Regions from separate parts of the Paenibacillus sp. FSL L8-0333 genome, predicted to be linked through region 1. Evidence: a T-box and tRNA genes for the amino acid it is inferred to sense, from the RefSeq annotation. Region 1 holds a T-box; the other regions hold tRNA genes.
What was found. A T-box is a leader RNA that pairs with one kind of tRNA and senses whether it is charged. The one in region 1 lies ahead of metG (methionine--tRNA ligase), so its partner is inferred to be a tRNA-Met.
Positions count from the first base shown of each region.

Region 2: it has a tRNA-Met gene. The T-box ahead of metG (methionine--tRNA ligase) is inferred to sense a tRNA for this amino acid. The anticodon was not compared.
Region 3: it has a tRNA-Met gene. The T-box ahead of metG (methionine--tRNA ligase) is inferred to sense a tRNA for this amino acid. The anticodon was not compared.

Region 1 is NZ_CP150186.1:4,096,875-4,103,267, forward strand. It holds gene NYE72_RS18225 (LysR family transcriptional regulator) at 1-515, shown strand, start outside; gene metG (methionine--tRNA ligase) at 524-2,170, opposite strand; T-box leader at 2,214-2,475, opposite strand; gene NYE72_RS18235 (DUF4362 domain-containing protein) at 2,601-3,065, shown strand; gene htpG (molecular chaperone HtpG) at 3,127-5,007, opposite strand; gene NYE72_RS18245 (VOC family protein) at 5,261-5,683, shown strand; gene NYE72_RS18250 (LysR family transcriptional regulator) at 5,654-6,393, opposite strand, start outside.
Region 2 is NZ_CP150186.1:5,942,006-5,948,398, reverse strand. It holds rRNA gene NYE72_RS26475 (23S ribosomal RNA) at 1-1,832, shown strand, start outside; tRNA gene NYE72_RS26470 (tRNA-Asn) at 1,894-1,969, shown strand; tRNA gene NYE72_RS26465 (tRNA-Ser) at 1,973-2,065, shown strand; tRNA gene NYE72_RS26460 (tRNA-Glu) at 2,084-2,158, shown strand; tRNA gene NYE72_RS26455 (tRNA-Val) at 2,214-2,289, shown strand; tRNA gene NYE72_RS26450 (tRNA-Met) at 2,307-2,383, shown strand; tRNA gene NYE72_RS26445 (tRNA-Asp) at 2,409-2,486, shown strand; tRNA gene NYE72_RS26440 (tRNA-Phe) at 2,497-2,572, shown strand; tRNA gene NYE72_RS26435 (tRNA-Thr) at 2,601-2,676, shown strand; tRNA gene NYE72_RS26430 (tRNA-Tyr) at 2,682-2,767, shown strand; tRNA gene NYE72_RS26425 (tRNA-Trp) at 2,774-2,847, shown strand; tRNA gene NYE72_RS26420 (tRNA-His) at 2,871-2,946, shown strand; tRNA gene NYE72_RS26415 (tRNA-His) at 2,991-3,066, shown strand; tRNA gene NYE72_RS26410 (tRNA-Gln) at 3,086-3,160, shown strand; tRNA gene NYE72_RS26405 (tRNA-Gly) at 3,167-3,241, shown strand; tRNA gene NYE72_RS26400 (tRNA-Cys) at 3,252-3,325, shown strand; tRNA gene NYE72_RS26395 (tRNA-Leu) at 3,340-3,418, shown strand; gene NYE72_RS26390 (AraC family transcriptional regulator) at 3,555-4,310, opposite strand; gene NYE72_RS26385 (BMP family ABC transporter substrate-binding protein) at 4,640-5,779, shown strand; gene NYE72_RS26380 (ABC transporter ATP-binding protein) at 5,897-6,393, shown strand, end outside.
Region 3 is NZ_CP150186.1:953,393-959,785, reverse strand. It holds gene katA (catalase KatA) at 1-1,292, shown strand, start outside; gene NYE72_RS04165 (sporulation protein Cse60) at 1,444-1,638, opposite strand; gene NYE72_RS04160 (GreA/GreB family elongation factor) at 2,035-2,490, shown strand; tRNA gene NYE72_RS04155 (tRNA-Gly) at 2,630-2,700, opposite strand; tRNA gene NYE72_RS04150 (tRNA-Pro) at 2,713-2,786, opposite strand; tRNA gene NYE72_RS04145 (tRNA-Arg) at 2,819-2,895, opposite strand; tRNA gene NYE72_RS04140 (tRNA-Gly) at 2,906-2,980, opposite strand; tRNA gene NYE72_RS04135 (tRNA-Leu) at 2,988-3,072, opposite strand; tRNA gene NYE72_RS04130 (tRNA-Lys) at 3,088-3,163, opposite strand; tRNA gene NYE72_RS04125 (tRNA-Gln) at 3,171-3,245, opposite strand; tRNA gene NYE72_RS04120 (tRNA-Asp) at 3,262-3,339, opposite strand; tRNA gene NYE72_RS04115 (tRNA-Met) at 3,365-3,441, opposite strand; tRNA gene NYE72_RS04110 (tRNA-Met) at 3,513-3,589, opposite strand; tRNA gene NYE72_RS04105 (tRNA-Val) at 3,605-3,680, opposite strand; tRNA gene NYE72_RS04100 (tRNA-Glu) at 3,687-3,758, opposite strand; tRNA gene NYE72_RS04095 (tRNA-Ser) at 3,775-3,867, opposite strand; tRNA gene NYE72_RS04090 (tRNA-Asn) at 3,873-3,948, opposite strand; tRNA gene NYE72_RS04085 (tRNA-Ile) at 3,952-4,028, opposite strand; rRNA gene rrf (5S ribosomal RNA) at 4,086-4,202, opposite strand; rRNA gene NYE72_RS04075 (23S ribosomal RNA) at 4,277-6,393, opposite strand, start outside.

The DNA.
Region 1 (6,393 bases):
GTGTGAAGTTTGAGATTCATGAAGGAAATACCTTTAGAATCATTGACCTCTTGAATAAAGGCATTGTCGAAGTCGGGATTGTTAGGACACCCTTTAATGGTACAAATTTAGAATGTCTTTACACACAAGCTGAACCTATGATTGCCGTAATGACACCTGAGTATGACTGGAAAACGGATGAAAACTTTATTGAGATCGGTGAGCTAAAGGATAAGCCGCTTATTATCTACCGCCGTTTTGAGCAGCTTATCCGGGAAACATGTCTTGAGAACGGCTTTGATCCGCTGATTTTCTGTATGAATGATGATGCTAGAACAACACTGCTCTGGGCAAACGCTGGTCTTGGCATCGGAATCATCCCCAAATCCGCTTTCGAATTAACGAGTAATAGTAATTTGATCTATAAAGAAATTAGTAGTGAATCACTACGCACGCGGGTCGCCGCCGTCTGGATTAAGGATAAATACTTGTCATCATTGGCTTCAAAGTTTATTGAGAGTTTCAAGAATGGATAATACCAGCTCTATTTATTCACTTGCTGTTGAACGAGCCTATCCTCTTCTTCTTTAATACGGTTAATATCAATTCGTTCAAACAATAATTGTAAATCAGTAACCTGTTGGTAAGGGGGTACCGAGCAAGGCTGCCAATTCGGTAGTTCTAACGACAGGAACCCCCTGATCTTGTCACAAGAGAACGGCAGAAACGGATGTAACAAATTCGCTAGGTTCGCAATAATCTGCACACATGTGTATATTGCAGAATCACAAGAAACCTGATCCTCTTTTATCTGTATCCATGGTTTTTGCAGGTCGAAATACTGGTTTGCCTTGCGCACATAAGAAAAAATATACTCCAGCGCATCTTTTAGATTCCCAGCCTCAATAAGCCGCCCTGATTCGAGATACAAGAGGTCAATGTTGTCATTCCACCCCTTATCCAATTGCCCATTCGGCACTTTCCCTTCATAAAACTTATCTACAAAAGCCAATGAACGGTTCACAAAGTTACCAAATGCTCCAAGCAGCTCTCCATTATGGCTATAAATAAACTCTCTCCAGGAAAAATCCGTGTCCCGCTTCTCGGGTCCATTAGCAATTAAGAAATAACGAATAGAATCTGGCTGATACCGCTCTAAAATATCAGGTACCCAGACCGCCCAGTTTCGGCTAGTGGAGAACTTCTGCCCTTCAAGGGTTAAATATTCGCTAGATATAATCCTGTCCGGTAAATGCAGACCTCCAGCTCCTAATAACACAGCCGGCCATATTAAAGTGTGAAAAGGAATATTGTCTTTACCATGCACATAATAAGCAGTAATCTCCCCTTTTTCCTCTAACCAAAAATCCTCCCAGCTTCCTCCGGACTGTGCAGCCCACTGCTTACTGGCTGATAAATAACCACTTACCGCCTCAATCCAAACATAAATCTTTTTATCTTCAAATCCAGCCACAGGAACATCTACACCCCAAGACAAGTCTCTTGTTACCGCGCGGTCCTGCAGCTCTTCTTGTAAATAACGTTTGGTCAGTTTTATAGCGTTATCTCTCCAAAATTGTGCTTCCTCTACATATTCCGTTAATTCAGACTGAAAATTAGATAAGCTAAGATAATAATGTTCTGTCGGCCTTTCTGATGGTGTATTACCACATAATTTGCAGACTCTGTCTAACAAATCGGCAGGATCTAGAATCGTAGAACAATAATCACATTGATCCCCTCGCGCCCGCTGGCCACATACCGGACAAGTCCCTTCCACATATCTGTCTGGCAAAAAGCGCTGATCCACCTCGCAGTAACATTGCGCAATGGTTTTTTTATATAAATGACCATTCTCTAGTAGCTTTGTAAACAACTCTTGCACGACCTTATGATGCTGCGGTTGATCCGTTCGAGTATATAGATCATAACTAAATCCCAGCTGTTTAAAACACTTCAGAAACTCCTCATGATATCTGCTTGCAAAAGCTCCGGGTGTAATCCCTTCATTCGCAGCCTGAACCGCTACGGGTGTGCCATGGCAATCACTGCCTGATACATATAATACGTTATCCCCTTTGGAGCGAAAATATCGTGCCAGCACATCCCCAGGCAACACACTTGATAATCTCCCAAGATGTAAAGATCCATTCGCATACGGCCAAGCACCACCTATAAACACATTACTCATTAACCTTCTCCTCCTTTTTTTGACAACAAAAAAACTCCCATCCACAAAGGACGAGAGTTCTACTCACGTGTTACCACCTAATTTTATAAATGCCTCATGACATTTACCTCTTCAGGTACGACGTTAATTAACGTTTATACCCTAGCACTGTAACGGATGCAGGTTCCGGCGCAGCCTACAACCCATAAGGTTTCGATGCGCAGCTCTGAGACCATATTCCCAAGGGTTTTCTTTACTCCTTTTCAGCGACCGGAGCTCTCTGTTGAAAGAATTGCCGTGGTACTCTTTCTCTTCTTTGCTTTTACATATTCAAGTTAGAGAAAATAATAATCAATTTGTTGTTTATTGTCAATGTGAAAAATCAAGCTCACTGTAACTTTTCCAGTTAATCTCCGTCTTTTATATAAATACGTTACAAGGAGGTCCCTCAGTGAAAAAGGTAAATTTGCTTACACTCTCTGTTCTTTTACTAGCAGGGGTATGGGGTTGCTCCGATAATCAAGTCAATTCTGTACCTAAAAGTGAGCCCTATACTTCCAAAGAAGCCATCAGTAGAGGGGATATTGTTTCTTGGGAAAAAGTGTACAACCTCGATAAATTCGAGCAATTTATAACGAATCTCTCCAGCAAAAAAGCAGACAATATACGCGTTACAAGTTACACAGATGAAGGCGATCCTATATTTAAGGATTTGAAATTTGACGGTAACGTGATTAATTATAGCTATGATACCTCTAATGATGCATTCGGTGGAAGCAACACAGGAGTCAGAACCGATACCTGCTCCGAAGTGACGAGTAAAAAAAGCACACAAGGTGAAATTATCTATTCGATCAGCGGTTGCACAAATAATGACTCTGAAATTGATTACTACCTTTTTCGCACAACAAAATGAAATGCTGAAATAAAAAAGACCACCCAATCATAATACAATTGGATGGTCTCTGTACTTCATATTATTTCATGATTTTGCAAATATCATTGGTGAATTGAACAGGATCACTAACCTGTAGACCTTCGATCAACAGCGCTTGGTTGTACAGCAGGTTCGTGTATAAACCGAGCTTTTCTTTGTCGTTCTCTGCTGCCGCCTTCAAGGACTGGAATACTTCGTGATGGATGTTGATTTCAAGTACCTTATCCGCTTGCACCTCTTGGCCATTCGGCATCGATTTCAGAATTTTCTCCATCTCGATCGTCAGCTCACCTTCTGCAGAGAGACATACCGGATGAGTCTTTAAACGTTTGGAAGCTTTAACATTTTTCACTTTGCCGGACAGGATGTCCTTCATCGCTTCAAAAAGCTCCTTGTTTTCGTTCTCTTCCGCTTCCGTTGGCTTGTCCGCTTCGTCGGCTTCGATCCCCAGATCTCCGCTGGATACGGATTTAAATTCTTTTTCCTTATAAGACTGAATCATCTTGATCGCAAATTCATCAATATCATCAGTGAAGTAGAGAATTTCATACCCTTTATCCGATACAAGCTCGGTTTGCGGGAGCTTCTCGATTCTGTCGATCGACTCTCCGGAAGCATAGTAGATATACTTCTGATCTTCTGGCATTCTTGAGACGTATTCGTCCAGCGTAACCAGCTTCTTCTCCTTGGAGGAGTAGAACATCAGTAAATCTTGGAGGGTGTCTTTGTGCATCCCATAATCGTTATAAACACCAAACTTAAGCTGTCTGCCAAAAGCATTATAGAACTGCTCATATTTCTCTCTTTCATCCTTCAGCAGGCTTTGCAGTTGGCTTTTCACTTTATTCTTAATATTCTTAGCGATCAAAGTCAGCTGACGGTCATGCTGGAGCATCTCTCTGGAAATGTTCAAGGAAAGATCCTCTGAGTCCACCATACCTTTTACAAAACTGAAGTAATCAGGCAGCAGATCCGCACATTTGTTCATGATCAACACACCGTTGGAATAGAGCTCAAGACCTTTTTCATATTCCTTTGTGTAATAGTCAAACGGTGTATTTTCTGGGATGAACAAAATCGCATTGTACACTACAGCACCATCAGCACTGATATGAATATGTTTAAGCGGCTTATCGAAGCCGTAACGTTTCTCTGCATAGAAGTTATCGTAATCTTCTGTAGTCAGCTCGCTTTTGTTCTTGCGCCAGATTGGCACCATGCTGTTTACGGTTTGTTCTTGAACAACTTCTTCGAACTCATTCTCCGTGCCTTCTTTTGGCTTTTGTTCCTTCAAGTCCATTTTGATTGGGAAACGGATGAAGTCGGAGTATTTTTTAATGATGGATTTCAGGCGATATTCTTCCAAATATTCATCATATTGATCTTCTTCAGTATTCTCTTTAATCTTCAAAATCACATCAGTGCCGACAGAATCCTTCTCAACAGTCTCGATGGTATAGCCGTCAGCGCCCTTAGACTCCCATTTAAAGGCCTCGTCGCTGCCTAATGCCTTACTGATCACTATAACGTCATCAGCCACCATAAACGCAGCGTAGAAGCCCACTCCGAACTGTCCGATGATATTGTGGCCATCTTTAGCTTCGTTCTCTTTCTTAAAAGCAAGAGATCCACTCTTCGCGATTGTACCTAAGTTATTCTCCAGCTCCTCTTGTGTCATCCCGATACCTGTATCGGAAATCGTCAAGGTTCTGTTCGCCTTATCGGCGGTCACTTTAATATAATAATCCTCTTTATTGAAGACCAGGCCTTCATCAGCTAAGGCTTTGTAATAGATCTTATCAATCGCATCACTTGCATTGGAAATCAGTTCACGCAGGAAAATTTCCCGTTGAGTATAAATGGAGTTAATCATCATTTCCAGCAATCTTTTCGATTCGGCTTTAAACTCTTTTTTGGCCATGAATAAATAAATCTCCTTTCAAAATAACCTTATTATTCATCATTCCGTGATTAGCACTCTTCTTAGATGAGTGCTAATTCTTCTTTTTATATAACATAAACTGATTTTCAATGTCAAATTTTTTGGCTACTTTCATATGAAAATATAACCATTTACAATTCCCTTGCAATCCTATTGATTGTATGATTTAAATAGATTAGATACATAATTTCCAAATAAAGGTTTATACATTTCGGATTTGGGAGGTCTTTAAATGAATGAACAAGCAATGTCCGCTTTAAATTCCACAATAAAAAGCCCCGTAAAGAACTTAATTGGCAGTGTATTCATTCCCGTACATGATATTGAAAAATCCCGTCGCTGGTATTGCCAAGTCCTGGGGCTTCCAGAGACAGATTGTAAGATCATGAACGGTCATTTATGCCCGCTGCCTATGCAGGGAAACACTGGAATCATACTGGATACCATGCCGTTGTGGGGCGGCTTAGAACCTGAAGGAACACCGCCCATTACAACACCAGCTTTTTTGTTACTGACCGATGATTTGCAAGCCTCTTTCAATTATGTGAAGGCTCTCGGTGTAGAGCTAGTAACTGAAATTCAAGATGAGCATTGGTTTGTTGTGAAAGATCCTGATGGGAATAAATTAATGATTTGCAAGCAACATTTGGATTAAAAATTGAAGCGGTTGTGATTTCCACTTCTTAGGGTGCATCAGAAGCTGCAGATCAAAGTGAATTTCGGGATGAATAAAGGACAGCTCCGCCAAGCTTCCTCGTTCAATTTCTTCCTCTGCCACGATTTTTGGTAACAAAGCAATTCCAAGGCCATTCATTACACAACGTTTGATGGCCTCCAGATTCGAAAGCTCAAAACCTATGCGGAATATGATCCCGTGCTCTTTTAACAAATTCTCGAACAGACTGCGGTAAATACAGCTTTCCTCCGAGACTATTAGCTCACAGTTATTCAGATCGTTTAGGGTTACCGTATCCATCTGGGCAAGCGGATGATGAATGGGGGCTATCAATACAAGCGGCTCATCTCTGACGATCGTACGCTCAAGGATGGAATCCGCAGTGGTGCGATCCAACATTAAGCCTAGATCTACTTCGCCATCTTTTATTTTGGCAAGAAGATTAGCTTCCTGCATCGTTTGCAGATGAATATCCAGCTTCGGAAATTTAGTCCTTAGCTGCTGCAGGTAAGGAGGTAAATAAAAGGCCGCTAAAGAATCTATCGTCCCAATAGTTATCGTTCCTCCGATTTGCTGGGCGATGGTTTCTTTTGAACGATCATACAAATCCAAAATCTCCACGAACAGCTTCAATAACTCTTCTCCTGGCGGGGTAAGCCGCAGCTGACGGCCATGCCTCTCTATTAAAG
Region 2 (6,393 bases), 1.8 Mb from region 1:
ACAACCAGGATGTTGGCTTAGAAGCAGCCACCATTGAAAGAGTGCGTAATAGCTCACTGGTCGAGTGACTCTGCGCCGAAAATGTAACGGGGCTAAACACACCACCGAAGCTATGGCTAGATACTATGTATCTGGGGTAGGGGAGCGTTGTGTAGGGGTTGAAGGTGTACTGAAAAGAGCGCTGGACACTACACAAGTGAGAATGCCGGTATGAGTAACGAAAAGATCAGTGAGAATCTGATCCGCCGAAAGCCCAAGGTTTCCTGAGGAAGGCTCGTCCGCTCAGGGTAAGTCGGGACCTAAGGCGAGGCCGAAAGGCGTAGTCGAAGGACAACAGTTTGAAATTACTGTACCACCGTAATCCGCTATGAGCGATGGGGTGACGCAGGAGGGTAGTGACGCGGACTGATGGATGTCCGTCTAAGCAGTGAGGCTGATGTGTAGGCAAATCCGCACATCGTTAAGGCTGGGCTGTGATGGGGAGCGAAAATTATAGTAGCGAAGGTCATGATCTCACACTGCCAAGAAAAGCCTCTAGCCAGGAGAAGGTGCCCGTACCGCAAACCGACACAGGTAGGCGAGAAGAGAATTCTAAGGCGCGCGGAAGAACTCTCGTTAAGGAACTCGGCAAAATGACCCCGTAACTTCGGGAGAAGGGGTGCCCCGGTAGTGTGAATAGCACGAGGGGGCCGCAGTGAAAAGGCCCAAGCGACTGTTTAGCAAAAACACAGGTCTGTGCGAAGCCGCAAGGCGAAGTATACGGGCTGACGCCTGCCCGGTGCTGGAAGGTTAAGGGGAGTGGTTAGGGGTAACCCGAAGCTATGAACCGAAGCCCCAGTAAACGGCGGCCGTAACTATAACGGTCCTAAGGTAGCGAAATTCCTTGTCAGGTAAATTCTGACCCGCACGAATGGCGTAACGACTTGGGCGCTGTCTCAACGAGAGATCCGGTGAAATTTTAATACCTGTGAAGATGCAGGTTACCCGCGACAAGACGGAAAGACCCCATGGAGCTTTACTGCAGCTTGATATTGAATTTGGGTACGATCTGTACAGGATAGGTGGGAGCCGTAGAAATCGGAGCGCAAGCTTCGGTGGAGGCGCCGTTGGGATACCACCCTGATCGTATCTAGGTTCTAACCTAGTACCCTAATCGGGTACGGGGACCGTGTCAGGCGGGCAGTTTGACTGGGGCGGTCGCCTCCTAAAGAGTAACGGAGGCGTTCCAAGGTTCCCTCAGAATGGTTGGAAATCATTCGCAGAGTGCAAAGGCATAAGGGAGCTTGACTGCGAGACCTACAAGTCGAGCAGGGACGAAAGTCGGACTTAGTGATCCGGTGGTACCGCATGGAAGGGCCATCGCTCAACGGATAAAAGCTACCCTGGGGATAACAGGCTTATCTCCCCCAAGAGTCCACATCGACGGGGAGGTTTGGCACCTCGATGTCGGCTCATCGCATCCTGGGGCTGAAGTAGGTCCCAAGGGTTGGGCTGTTCGCCCATTAAAGCGGTACGCGAGCTGGGTTCAGAACGTCGTGAGACAGTTCGGTCCCTATCTGTCGTGGGCGCAGGAAATTTGAGAGGAGCTGTCCTTAGTACGAGAGGACCGGGATGGACGTACCGCTGGTGCACCAGTTGTTCCGCCAGGAGCATGGCTGGGTAGCTACGTACGGACGGGATAAGCGCTGAAAGCATCTAAGCGTGAAGCCCCCCTCAAGATGAGATTTCCCAATTAGTAAGACCCCTTGAAGACGACGAGGTAGATAGGTTGGAGGTGGAAGTGCAGCAATGCATGGAGCTGACCAATACTAATCGGTCGAGGGCTTATCCTATACTTAGAATGCAGATTCGTTTCGGATTCAGTTTTCAGGCGATTAAGCTTGGTATGAATATTCCCTGATAGCTCAGTTGGTAGAGCACTCGACTGTTAATCGAGTTGTCACAGGTTCGAGTCCTGTTCGGGGAGCCATATGGAGAGGTGTCCGAGTTTGGCCGAAGGAGCACGATTGGAAATCGTGTAGGCGCCACAAGCGTCTCGAGGGTTCGAATCCCTCTCTCTCCGCCACAAATTTTTAATTAGTATGGCCCGTTGGTCAAGGGGTTAAGACACCTCCCTTTCACGGAGGTAACATGGGTTCGAATCCCATACGGGTCACCAAATTTTCACTTGATTTATCCTAGTGGACTTTGGTACAATAACAATTGTTGTTTATGGAGGCTTAGCTCAGCTGGGAGAGCATCTGCCTTACAAGCAGAGGGTCGGGGGTTCGATCCCCTCAGCCTCCACCATAACATATTTTTACTGACGCGGGGTGGAGCAGCCCGGTAGCTCGTCGGGCTCATAACCCGAAGGCCGCAGGTTCAAATCCTGCCCCCGCAACCAATTAACTTAAGCAATTATATCTTTTGGAACCGTGGTGTAGTTGGCCTAACATGCCTGCCTGTCACGCAGGAGATCGCGGGTTCGAATCCCGTCGGTTCCGCCATTTTCATCATGGCTCGGTAGCTCAGTCGGTAGAGCAGAGGACTGAAAATCCTCGTGTCGGCGGTTCGATTCCGTCCCGAGCCACCATTTATCATCACAAAAGAATGAGTGCCATGCCGGTGTAGCTCAATTGGTAGAGCAACTGACTTGTAATCAGTAGGTTGGGGGTTCAAGTCCTCTCGCCGGCACCATCCTTGGAGGATTAGCGAAGTGGCCAAACGCATCAGACTGTAAATCTGCTCACGTAAGTGTTCGGTGGTTCGAATCCATCATCCTCCACCAGTTTTTAGGGGCATAGTTTAAAGGTAGAACAACGGTCTCCAAAACCGTTGGTGTGGGTTCAATTCCTGCTGCCCCTGCCAAGTTCTTTCTAAAGTTTAATATGGCGGCCGTGGCGAAGGGGTTAACGCACCGGATTGTGGTTCCGGCATTCGTGGGTTCGAGACCCATCGGCCGCCCCATTTTCTTTAAAAATGAATAATGGCAACAATATCAACTTAATATGGCGACTGTGGCGAAGGGGTTAACGCACCGGATTGTGGTTCCGGCATTCGTGGGTTCGAGACCCATCAGTCGCCCCATTTTACTTTAAAATGTTATTGGGGATTAGCCAAGCGGTAAGGCAACGGACTTTGACTCCGTCACTCATAGGTTCGAATCCTATATCCCCAGCCATTTTATGCGGACGTGGCTCAGCGGTAGAGCATCGCCTTGCCAAGGCGAGGGTCGCGGGTTCGATTCCCGTCGTCCGCTCCAAAATTTACATGGCGCCATAGCCAAGTGGTAAGGCAAAGCTCTGCAAAAGCTTTATCCCCAGTTCAAATCTGGGTGGCGCCTCCATTTAGTTCATATGTGCCGGCGTGGCGGAATGGCAGACGCGCTCGACTCAAAATCGAGTGGGAAACCGTGGAGGTTCGAGTCCTCTCGCCGGTATCTTAAAAAGGTTAGTAAGAATGCTTTTATAAGCAATCTTACTAACCTTTTTTCTTTATGTTCTTAGTTTTACAGGATTAAGCCGTTGAATAGAGAGTTTCTCTATTTCAACGGCTTTTTTTAATCTGATTAGTGATTAACCTGATTGATTATTAATGCGGAATGCTCGCGGGGTATGACCTATTTCTCGTTTAAACATATTGCAGAATTGGGCATCGTTCACAAAACCTGCAGCAGCAGATACTTCAGAGATTTGCATCTGAGTATGACGTAATAGAGATTTTGCATAATCCAGGCGTTTTAACAGCAAATACCGCAGGGGTGAAGACCCGAAACGTTCTTTAAATAGATGGCGAAAACGATCGTAGCTATATCCGGACATTTCTGATAGTGTTTCGACGGACAATTTATGGCGATAATGCTCATTCATATAATTAAGGACATATTGTACTCGATCTTCTGATGGGGATTGATATCCAGAGGCACTAAGAAGCCTCATAAGATGGACGGTAATCTCGCTCATTTGTAGGTTTAGAAGCTCAGAGAATCCGTCTTGCTTACGTGTAAACTCTGCTTTCATTCGCAGCAGGATTTGAAGAACGGTCTGATCTTTATCATCTTCATATACGCCGAGCAGATTACTCATATTAGGGTGTTCCGAGTGGAAGCCTACAAATAATACATTTGCATCCTCACGGTGGTGCTCGTCATGTTTATGATTGGGTGGCACAAGCGCGAAAGAAGAGGAGCGAAAATGGTAACTTCGTGGGCCAACATTGGTTGTCCCTACCCCCTGTAAATAATAGACCAGTTCGTAGCATTCATGCTGGTGTGGAGGGATATAAGTATTTAGCTCATGTGTGGCACTTACAATATATAGAACACGATCCATGATGATCCTCCAATACTTATGTTTTAGCCGAATCGTACAAAACTATGACCGAAATCATATAATTATTTTTAATAATATTTGTTATGATCGTATCAATAAATCCGAAAGTTCGCAACCTGACTGGCCATCTCGTTCGGAAATAAAGCGGATTATTAATAATAATGGTATTTTTATTGCTATTTTTGAGCCTAAACGTTAAATTTATTACTTTTAATGATACTTTATTTGGAAAAAAGAGAATTTCCATTTGAACCGTGAATTATACAATGGGTGAAGATGGGGATTCTGCCGGATTACTAACTAACTAAAATTAGGGGTGGAATAGAGTAATGAATAAAAAAGTTCTTTCTTTGTTGTTATTAATGGTGATGGTTCTGGTCACAGCATGTGGGAATAACACGTCCAATAACGGTTCTTCTGCGAATACTGGATCAAACGCTGCTGAGGGTGGAGAAACAGGTTCAGGGGATAAACTCAAGGTTGTATTGCTGATTCCGGGGACACTTGGGGATAAATCATTTTTTGATTCCGCTAATAACGGCTTGCAAAAGGTTAAGAATGAACTAGGTGCAGTAACAAAGGTTGTTGAAATGGGCGTTGATAAAACGAAATGGGAGCCTACATTTAACGATATCGCTTCCGAGGATTGGGATGTAATTATTTCTGGCGGTTCTGAAATTACAGAGATGTTTAATGCAACGGCAGAATTGTATCCAGACAAAAAATTCATTAATTATGATACCGACATCGATGAAGCACCAGATAACATGTACAACATGTCTTATGCGACAAATGAAGTATCTTTCTTGGCAGGTGCCGTAGCAGCATTAGCTACACAATCGGATATGCCGAATGCTACCCCTGAGAATGTGATTGGGTTTGTGGGCGGTATGGATATTCCGGGGATTAATGCTTTCTTGGTCGGTTACATTCAAGGTGCTCAGTACGTTGATCCTGATGTAAAAGTGGCTGTGTCGTACGCTGGTGATTTTGTTAACCCGGCAAAAGGTAAGGAGCTGTCTCTAATTCAATATAACTCCGGTGTGGATGTTATTTTTAACGTGGCTGGGGGTACAGGTCTTGGGATCTTTGACGCAGCTAAAGAGAAGAAAAAATATGCAATCGGTGTAGACTCCGATCAGGCAATGTTGATTAACGATACGGATAGTGAAAAAGCAAATCTAATCGTTACTTCATCTATTAAAAAGATTGATACGGCTATTCTAGGTGCAGTGAAGAGATTGCAAGAGGGAACGCTAGAAATGGGCAAACGTGATGTGTTGAGCTTTGTAGATGATGGTGTAGGTATTGCTGAGAATGATATTTATAAAAATGTATTCCCGGCTGATCTTCAGGCCAAGGTTGAAGAAGTGAAGCAAAAGCTGATCAATAAAGAAATTAAAGTGGATAATGCGATGGGGATGGAAACCGCAGAGGTAGAAGCTATTCGTAACGCAGTTAAGCCTTAAGCTTTAAATCTTAAGATCAGCTCTATAGAGATAAACCTACAGTTGGAGATTCTTCTAGTCAGGGGAATTCCAGCTGTATATTTTTGCAGACCTCCAAGTTGAAAGGCGTTGAGACCTATGTACAAAGCTCTGCTGGAAATGCGGGGAATTACCAAGGTATATCCCAATGGCGTCGTTGCAAATAAAGACGTGCATTTTTCTTTACGTGAGGGAGAAATACATGCGATTGCAGGTGAGAACGGTGCTGGTAAATCGACTTTAATGAAGATTATGTTCGGCATGGAAGAGCCAAGTGAAGGCGAGATCTATATCAAGGGTGAAAAAGTAAAGCTGCAATCCGCTCAGGACGCCATTGATAGAGGCATCGGCATGGTCCATCAGCATTTCATGTTGGTACCTTCTTTTACGGTGGCAGAGAATATGGTGCTGGGTATGGAGCCGCGCAGAGGAGTTGGCATTAATTATGCCGAGGCTGTGCGCATGACGGAAGAGACCGCAAGGAAATACAATCTGGCCGTGGATCCTAAAGCAAAAGTAGAGGATCTTACAGTTGGGATGAAGCAAAAGGTTGAGATTCTTAAGGCGCTGCTGCGTGGTGCGAAAATTCTGGTGCT
Region 3 (6,393 bases), 3.1 Mb from region 1:
ATGCTAAAGGTGCTGGCGCTCACGGGTATTTTGAAGTTACAAAAGATCTGACCCAATACACAAAAGCTAACTTTTTGTCTGAAGTAGGCAAACGTACACCGTTGTTCATTCGTTTTTCTACTGTAGCTGGTGAATTAGGTTCTGCTGATACCGTACGCGACCCTCGTGGTTTTGCCGTGAAGTTCTATACTGAAGAAGGAAACTATGATCTCGTAGGTAACAATACGCCTGTATTCTTCGTTCGTGATGCGATTAAATTCCCGGACTTTATTCATACACAGAAACGTGATCCACAGACACATCTGAAGAACCCGAATGCTGTATGGGACTTCTGGTCTTTATCGCCTGAATCTCTGCATCAGGTAACGATTTTGATGTCGGATCGCGGAATTCCAGCTACGCTGAGACATATGCATGGGTTTGGTAGCCATACCTTCAAGTGGGTAAATGCCGAGGGTAATACAGTCTGGGTGAAATACCATTTCAAAACAGAACAAGGCATTAAGAATCTAGATGCAGACCTTGCTTCCAAAATCGCTGGGGAAAACCCGGATTATCATACAGAAGACTTGTTCAATGCTATTGATAAAGGAGATTTCCCTGCTTGGAAGCTCTACGTGCAAATTATGCCGATCGAGGATGCGAAGACTTACCGTTTTGATCCATTTGATGTAACAAAGGTCTGGTCACAAAAAGATTATCCGTTAATCGAGGTTGGCCGTATGGTATTGGATCGCAATCCGGAGAACTACTTCGCTGAAGTAGAACAAGTCACATTCTCTCCCGGCTCTTTCGTTCCTGGTATTGAAGCTTCGCCGGATAAATTGCTACAAGGCCGTCTGTTCGCGTATGGTGATGCACACCGCCACCGGGTTGGCCCTAACCACAACAGCCTGCCTATCAACCGTCCAAAAGTAGAAGTGAAGAACTATCAACGTGATGGTGGCATGGCCTTGGGCAACAATGGCGGTTCCGGAGCCTATTACGAGCCTAACAGCTTAGGGGGACCAAAAGAATCACCGCAGCATAAAACATCGCCGTTCGAAGTCTCCGGATATGCGGATAGTGTCGCCTACAATAGTGACGATCACTATACACAACCAGGTGACTTGTACCGTCTAATGTCTGAAGAAGAACGTACCCGTCTAGTTCAAAACATCGTTGGCGCTATGACTCCTGTTGAAAGTAACGATATCAAACGTCGCCAGATTGAACATTTCTTTAAGGCTGATCCAGACTTGGGACAGCGTATCGCATCCGGTTTGGGTCTATCCGTACCAGACGGAATGTAAGACTGTAAATGCACTTATAAACTAAAGAGGACCTTTGCCCGTAGATGGGAAAGGTCCTCTTTTTACTAATTAGCTGAAAACATAATAAATGATGACAATCACAACGCACAGCGTAGAGACAATGGATAGACATGAAAAAAACGTGTTCCAGTTATTGCCTTTCATTTGTCTTATACACGACCAGTATAGTGGTTCTTTGGTGCTCTGCCCCATCACGTGATGATTTAACTACCGAACCGTAACAGATATTCACAATCTGTTCCTCCCGTAGTCCTGCCAGGAACTCATTAGCTTTATTCTCTGCATAAGAATTATCAGCATCTACAAACTCTTTAACTTGAATCATCCTGATCTCCTCCTTTAATAAATTAAGTAGTTATTTTATAGTTCTGGAATCTATATGTGAACTCAACGAAATGTACATGGCGTATCACTCCCCAGGTAACAATTAATGTAAAAATATCTTCAAAATACAGTATAGGCATTTCGCAGTTTTCTACGAAATGCCTATGCATCAGCCTATCATAGCACCCAAGTATGTAATAGTCAAAGGTTTTCATTACAATATTTAGAAGGTTTTAATTCCCCTTTTAAAATGGATTGGATTTACAAATAGAAGCTGGTATACTGATCAGAAGGTCTCCATTGGGGGGCCTCTATTTGTATAGGAGGGATTTTAAGATGGCAACACACCATAACAAGTTTACAAGGAATGTGTTACTTAGAGGGGGTGAAATCTACTATGAACCATAGTCTTATCTATGAAGGCTCACGGACACAGCTGCTTCAGCAGCTTATTTATTTTGATGAGGAAAAAATCGCATTTCTAAATCAATACTTTCCGGTACGAAGCAAGGATAGAAGCAATGCTGAAACGCTGTTGTCCCGTTATTGCTCTGAGCTGGAACAATTACTAACTGAGTTTAATGGTGAAGATTTAAATTCTCAGGTCTTTATCGGAAGCCAGTTGCAGCTTCGTTACTTGGACGATAATACTACAGATATCTATACCATCGTATTTCCTAACCAAGCAGAACCTAACGATAACAAGATTTCTATGTTGTCACCTATAGGCATGCAGTTGCTGCTGGCTGAGCTCGGCAGTACTTGTCAGCTAGCGATTCCTTCAGGTCAACTAGAGGTGAAGATCGAAAGTATTAAGTTCGTGAATAATGGTGAGGTAGGCGTTCTTATATAAGGACGATCCCTTATAAACCCACTACAGCAGCGTCCCTTTCCTATATTAAGGAGGGGGGCGTTTCTATTATTTAAGTCTCCGTAAGATATGTCCAATCAAAAAAACACCCGCCTAATACCGGCAGGTGTTTCTCATTATAAGCGGGTGATGGGAATCGAACCCACGCTATCAGCTTGGAAGGCTGAAGTTCTACCATTGAACTACACCCGCAAAGGTATAAAATCGGGATGACACGATTTGAACATGCGACCCCCTGGTCCCAAACCAGGTGCTCTACCAAGCTGAGCTACATCCCGTTAACAATACTATAACTGCTTAGTAATAAAAATGGCGCGCCCTGAGAGATTCGAACTCCCGGCCTTTTGATTCGTAGTCAAACGCTCTATCCAGCTGAGCTAAGGGCGCAAAATCTATATGGAGCGGACGACGGGAATCGAACCCGCGACCCTCGCCTTGGCAAGGCGATGCTCTACCGCTGAGCCACGTCCGCAAAAACATGGTGCGCGTGAAGGGACTCGAACCCCCACGTCGTGAAACGCCAGATCCTAAGTCTGGTGCGTCTGCCAATTCCGCCACACGCGCACACTTTAAAGAAAATGGTGAGCCATGAAGGACTCGAACCTTCGACACCCTGATTAAAAGTCAGGTGCTCTACCAACTGAGCTAATGGCTCTCATAAATGGCTGGGGATATAGGATTTGAACCTATGCATGACGGAGTCAAAGTCCGTTGCCTTACCGCTTGGCTAATCCCCAATAATAATTAACTAAATGGCGGAACCGACGGGATTCGAACCCGCGATCTCCTGCGTGACAGGCAGGCATGTTAGGCCAACTACACCACGGTTCCATAGACATAATGCATAAGTGTAAATTGGTTGCGGGGGCAGGATTTGAACCTGCGGCCTTCGGGTTATGAGCCCGACGAGCTACCGGGCTGCTCCACCCCGCGTCATTAATAAGTATATACTATTCATTTTCACCATACCAGCTTATCCCTAAACATAATGTATAAGAGTAAATTGGTTGCGGGGGCAGGACTTGAACCTGCGACCTTCGGGTTATGAGCCCGACGAGCTACCGGGCTGCTCCACCCCGCGTCAGTGAGAATATTATGGTGGAGGCTGAGGGGATCGAACCCCCGACCCTCTGCTTGTAAGGCAGATGCTCTCCCAGCTGAGCTAAGCCTCCATGATATGACCCGTATGGGATTCGAACCCATGTTACCTCCGTGAAAGGGAGGTGTCTTAACCCCTTGACCAACGGGCCATGCTAATAATTTTTATGGCGGAGAGAGAGGGATTCGAACCCTCGAGACGCTTGTGGCGCCTACACGATTTCCAATCGTGCTCCTTCGGCCAAACTCGGACACCTCTCCATAAATGGCTCCCCGAACAGGACTCGAACCTGTGACAACTCGATTAACAGTCGAGTGCTCTACCAACTGAGCTATCAGGGAATATGGTGGGCCTTAGTGGACTCGAACCACCGACCTCACCCTTATCAGGGGTGCGCTCTAACCAGCTGAGCTAAAGGCCCTTCTAAGACATATTAATATTAAGGGCAAAAAAAATACCACGGGTAATGTGGTTGTCCGCTTGGCGGCGTCCTACTCTCCCAGGACCCTTCGGTCCAAGTACCATCGGCGCTGGAGGGCTTAACGGTCGTGTTCGGGATGGGTACGTGTGGAACCCCTCCGCTATCGCCACCAAACGGGCATTTACAGCGTAAATGCTCAGGCTTAATCGCCTGAAAACTGAATCCGAAACGAATCTGCATTCTAAGTATAGGATAAGCCCTCGACCGATTAGTATTGGTCAGCTCCATGCATTGCTGCACTTCCACCTCCAACCTATCTACCTCGTCGTCTTCAAGGGGTCTTACTAATTGGGAAATCTCATCTTGAGGGGGGCTTCACGCTTAGATGCTTTCAGCGCTTATCCCGTCCGTACGTAGCTACCCAGCCATGCTCCTGGCGGAACAACTGGTGCACCAGCGGTACGTCCATCCCGGTCCTCTCGTACTAAGGACAGCTCCTCTCAAATTTCCTGCGCCCACGACAGATAGGGACCGAACTGTCTCACGACGTTCTGAACCCAGCTCGCGTACCGCTTTAATGGGCGAACAGCCCAACCCTTGGGACCTACTTCAGCCCCAGGATGCGATGAGCCGACATCGAGGTGCCAAACCTCCCCGTCGATGTGGACTCTTGGGGGAGATAAGCCTGTTATCCCCAGGGTAGCTTTTATCCGTTGAGCGATGGCCCTTCCATGCGGTACCACCGGATCACTAAGTCCGACTTTCGTCCCTGCTCGACTTGTAGGTCTCGCAGTCAAGCTCCCTTATGCCTTTGCACTCTGCGAATGATTTCCAACCATTCTGAGGGAACCTTGGAACGCCTCCGTTACTCTTTAGGAGGCGACCGCCCCAGTCAAACTGCCCGCCTGACACGGTCCCCGTACCCGATTAGGGTACTAGGTTAGAACCTAGATACGATCAGGGTGGTATCCCAACGGCGCCTCCACCGAAGCTTGCGCTCCGATTTCTACGGCTCCCACCTATCCTGTACAGATCGTACCCAAATTCAATATCAAGCTGCAGTAAAGCTCCATGGGGTCTTTCCGTCTTGTCGCGGGTAACCTGCATCTTCACAGGTATTAAAATTTCACCGGATCTCTCGTTGAGACAGCGCCCAAGTCGTTACGCCATTCGTGCGGGTCAGAATTTACCTGACAAGGAATTTCGCTACCTTAGGACCGTTATAGTTACGGCCGCCGTTTACTGGGGCTTCGGTTCATAGCTTCGGGTTACCCCTAACCACTCCCCTTAACCTTCCAGCACCGGGCAGGCGTCAGCCCGTATACTTCGCCTTGCGGCTTCGCACAGACCTGTGTTTTTGCTAAACAGTCGCTTGGGCCTTTTCACTGCGGCCCCCTCGTGCTATTCACACTACCGGGGCACCCCTTCTCCCGAAGTTACGGGGTCATTTTGCCGAGTTCCTTAACGAGAGTTCTTCCGCGCGCCTTAGAATTCTCTTCTCGCCTACCTGTGTCGGTTTGCGGTACGGGCACCTTCTCCTGGCTAGAGGCTTTTCTTGGCAGTGTGAGATCATGACCTTCGCTACTACAATTTTCGCTCCCCATCACAGCCCAGCCTTAATGATGTGCGGATTTGCCTACACATCAGCCTCACTGCTTAGACGGACATCCATCAGTCCGCGTCACTACCCTCCTGCGTCACCCCATCGCTCATAGCGGATTACGGTGGTACAGTAATTTCAAACTGTTGTCCTTCGACTACGCCTTTCGGCCTCGCCTTAGGTCCCGACTTACCCTGAGCGGACGAGCCTTCCTCAGGAAACCTTGGGCTTTCGGCGGATCAGATTCTCACTGATCTTTTCGTTACTCATACCGGCATTCTCACTTGTGTAGTGTCCAGCGCTCTTTTCAGTACACCTTCAACCCCTACACAACGCTCCCCTACCCCAGATACATACGTATCTAGCCATAGCTTCGGTGGTGTGTTTAGCCCCGTTACATTTTCGGCGCAGAGTCACTCGACCAGTGAGCTATTACGCACTCTTTCAATGGTGGCTGCTTCTAAGCCAACATCCTGGTTGTCTGTGCAACTCCACATCCTTTCCCACTTAACACACACTTGGGGACCTTAGCTGATGGTCTGGGCTGTTTCCCTTTTGACAATGGATCTTAGCACTCACTGTCTGACTCCCGGCAATAAGTATATGGCATTCGGAGTTTGACTGAGCTTGGTAATCCTTGCGGACCCCGCACCCAATCAGTGCTCTACCTCCACTACTCTTATACCGAGGCTAGCCCTAAAGCTATTTCGGGGAGAACCAGCTATCTCCGAGTTCGATTGGAATTTCTCCGCTACCCCCACCTCA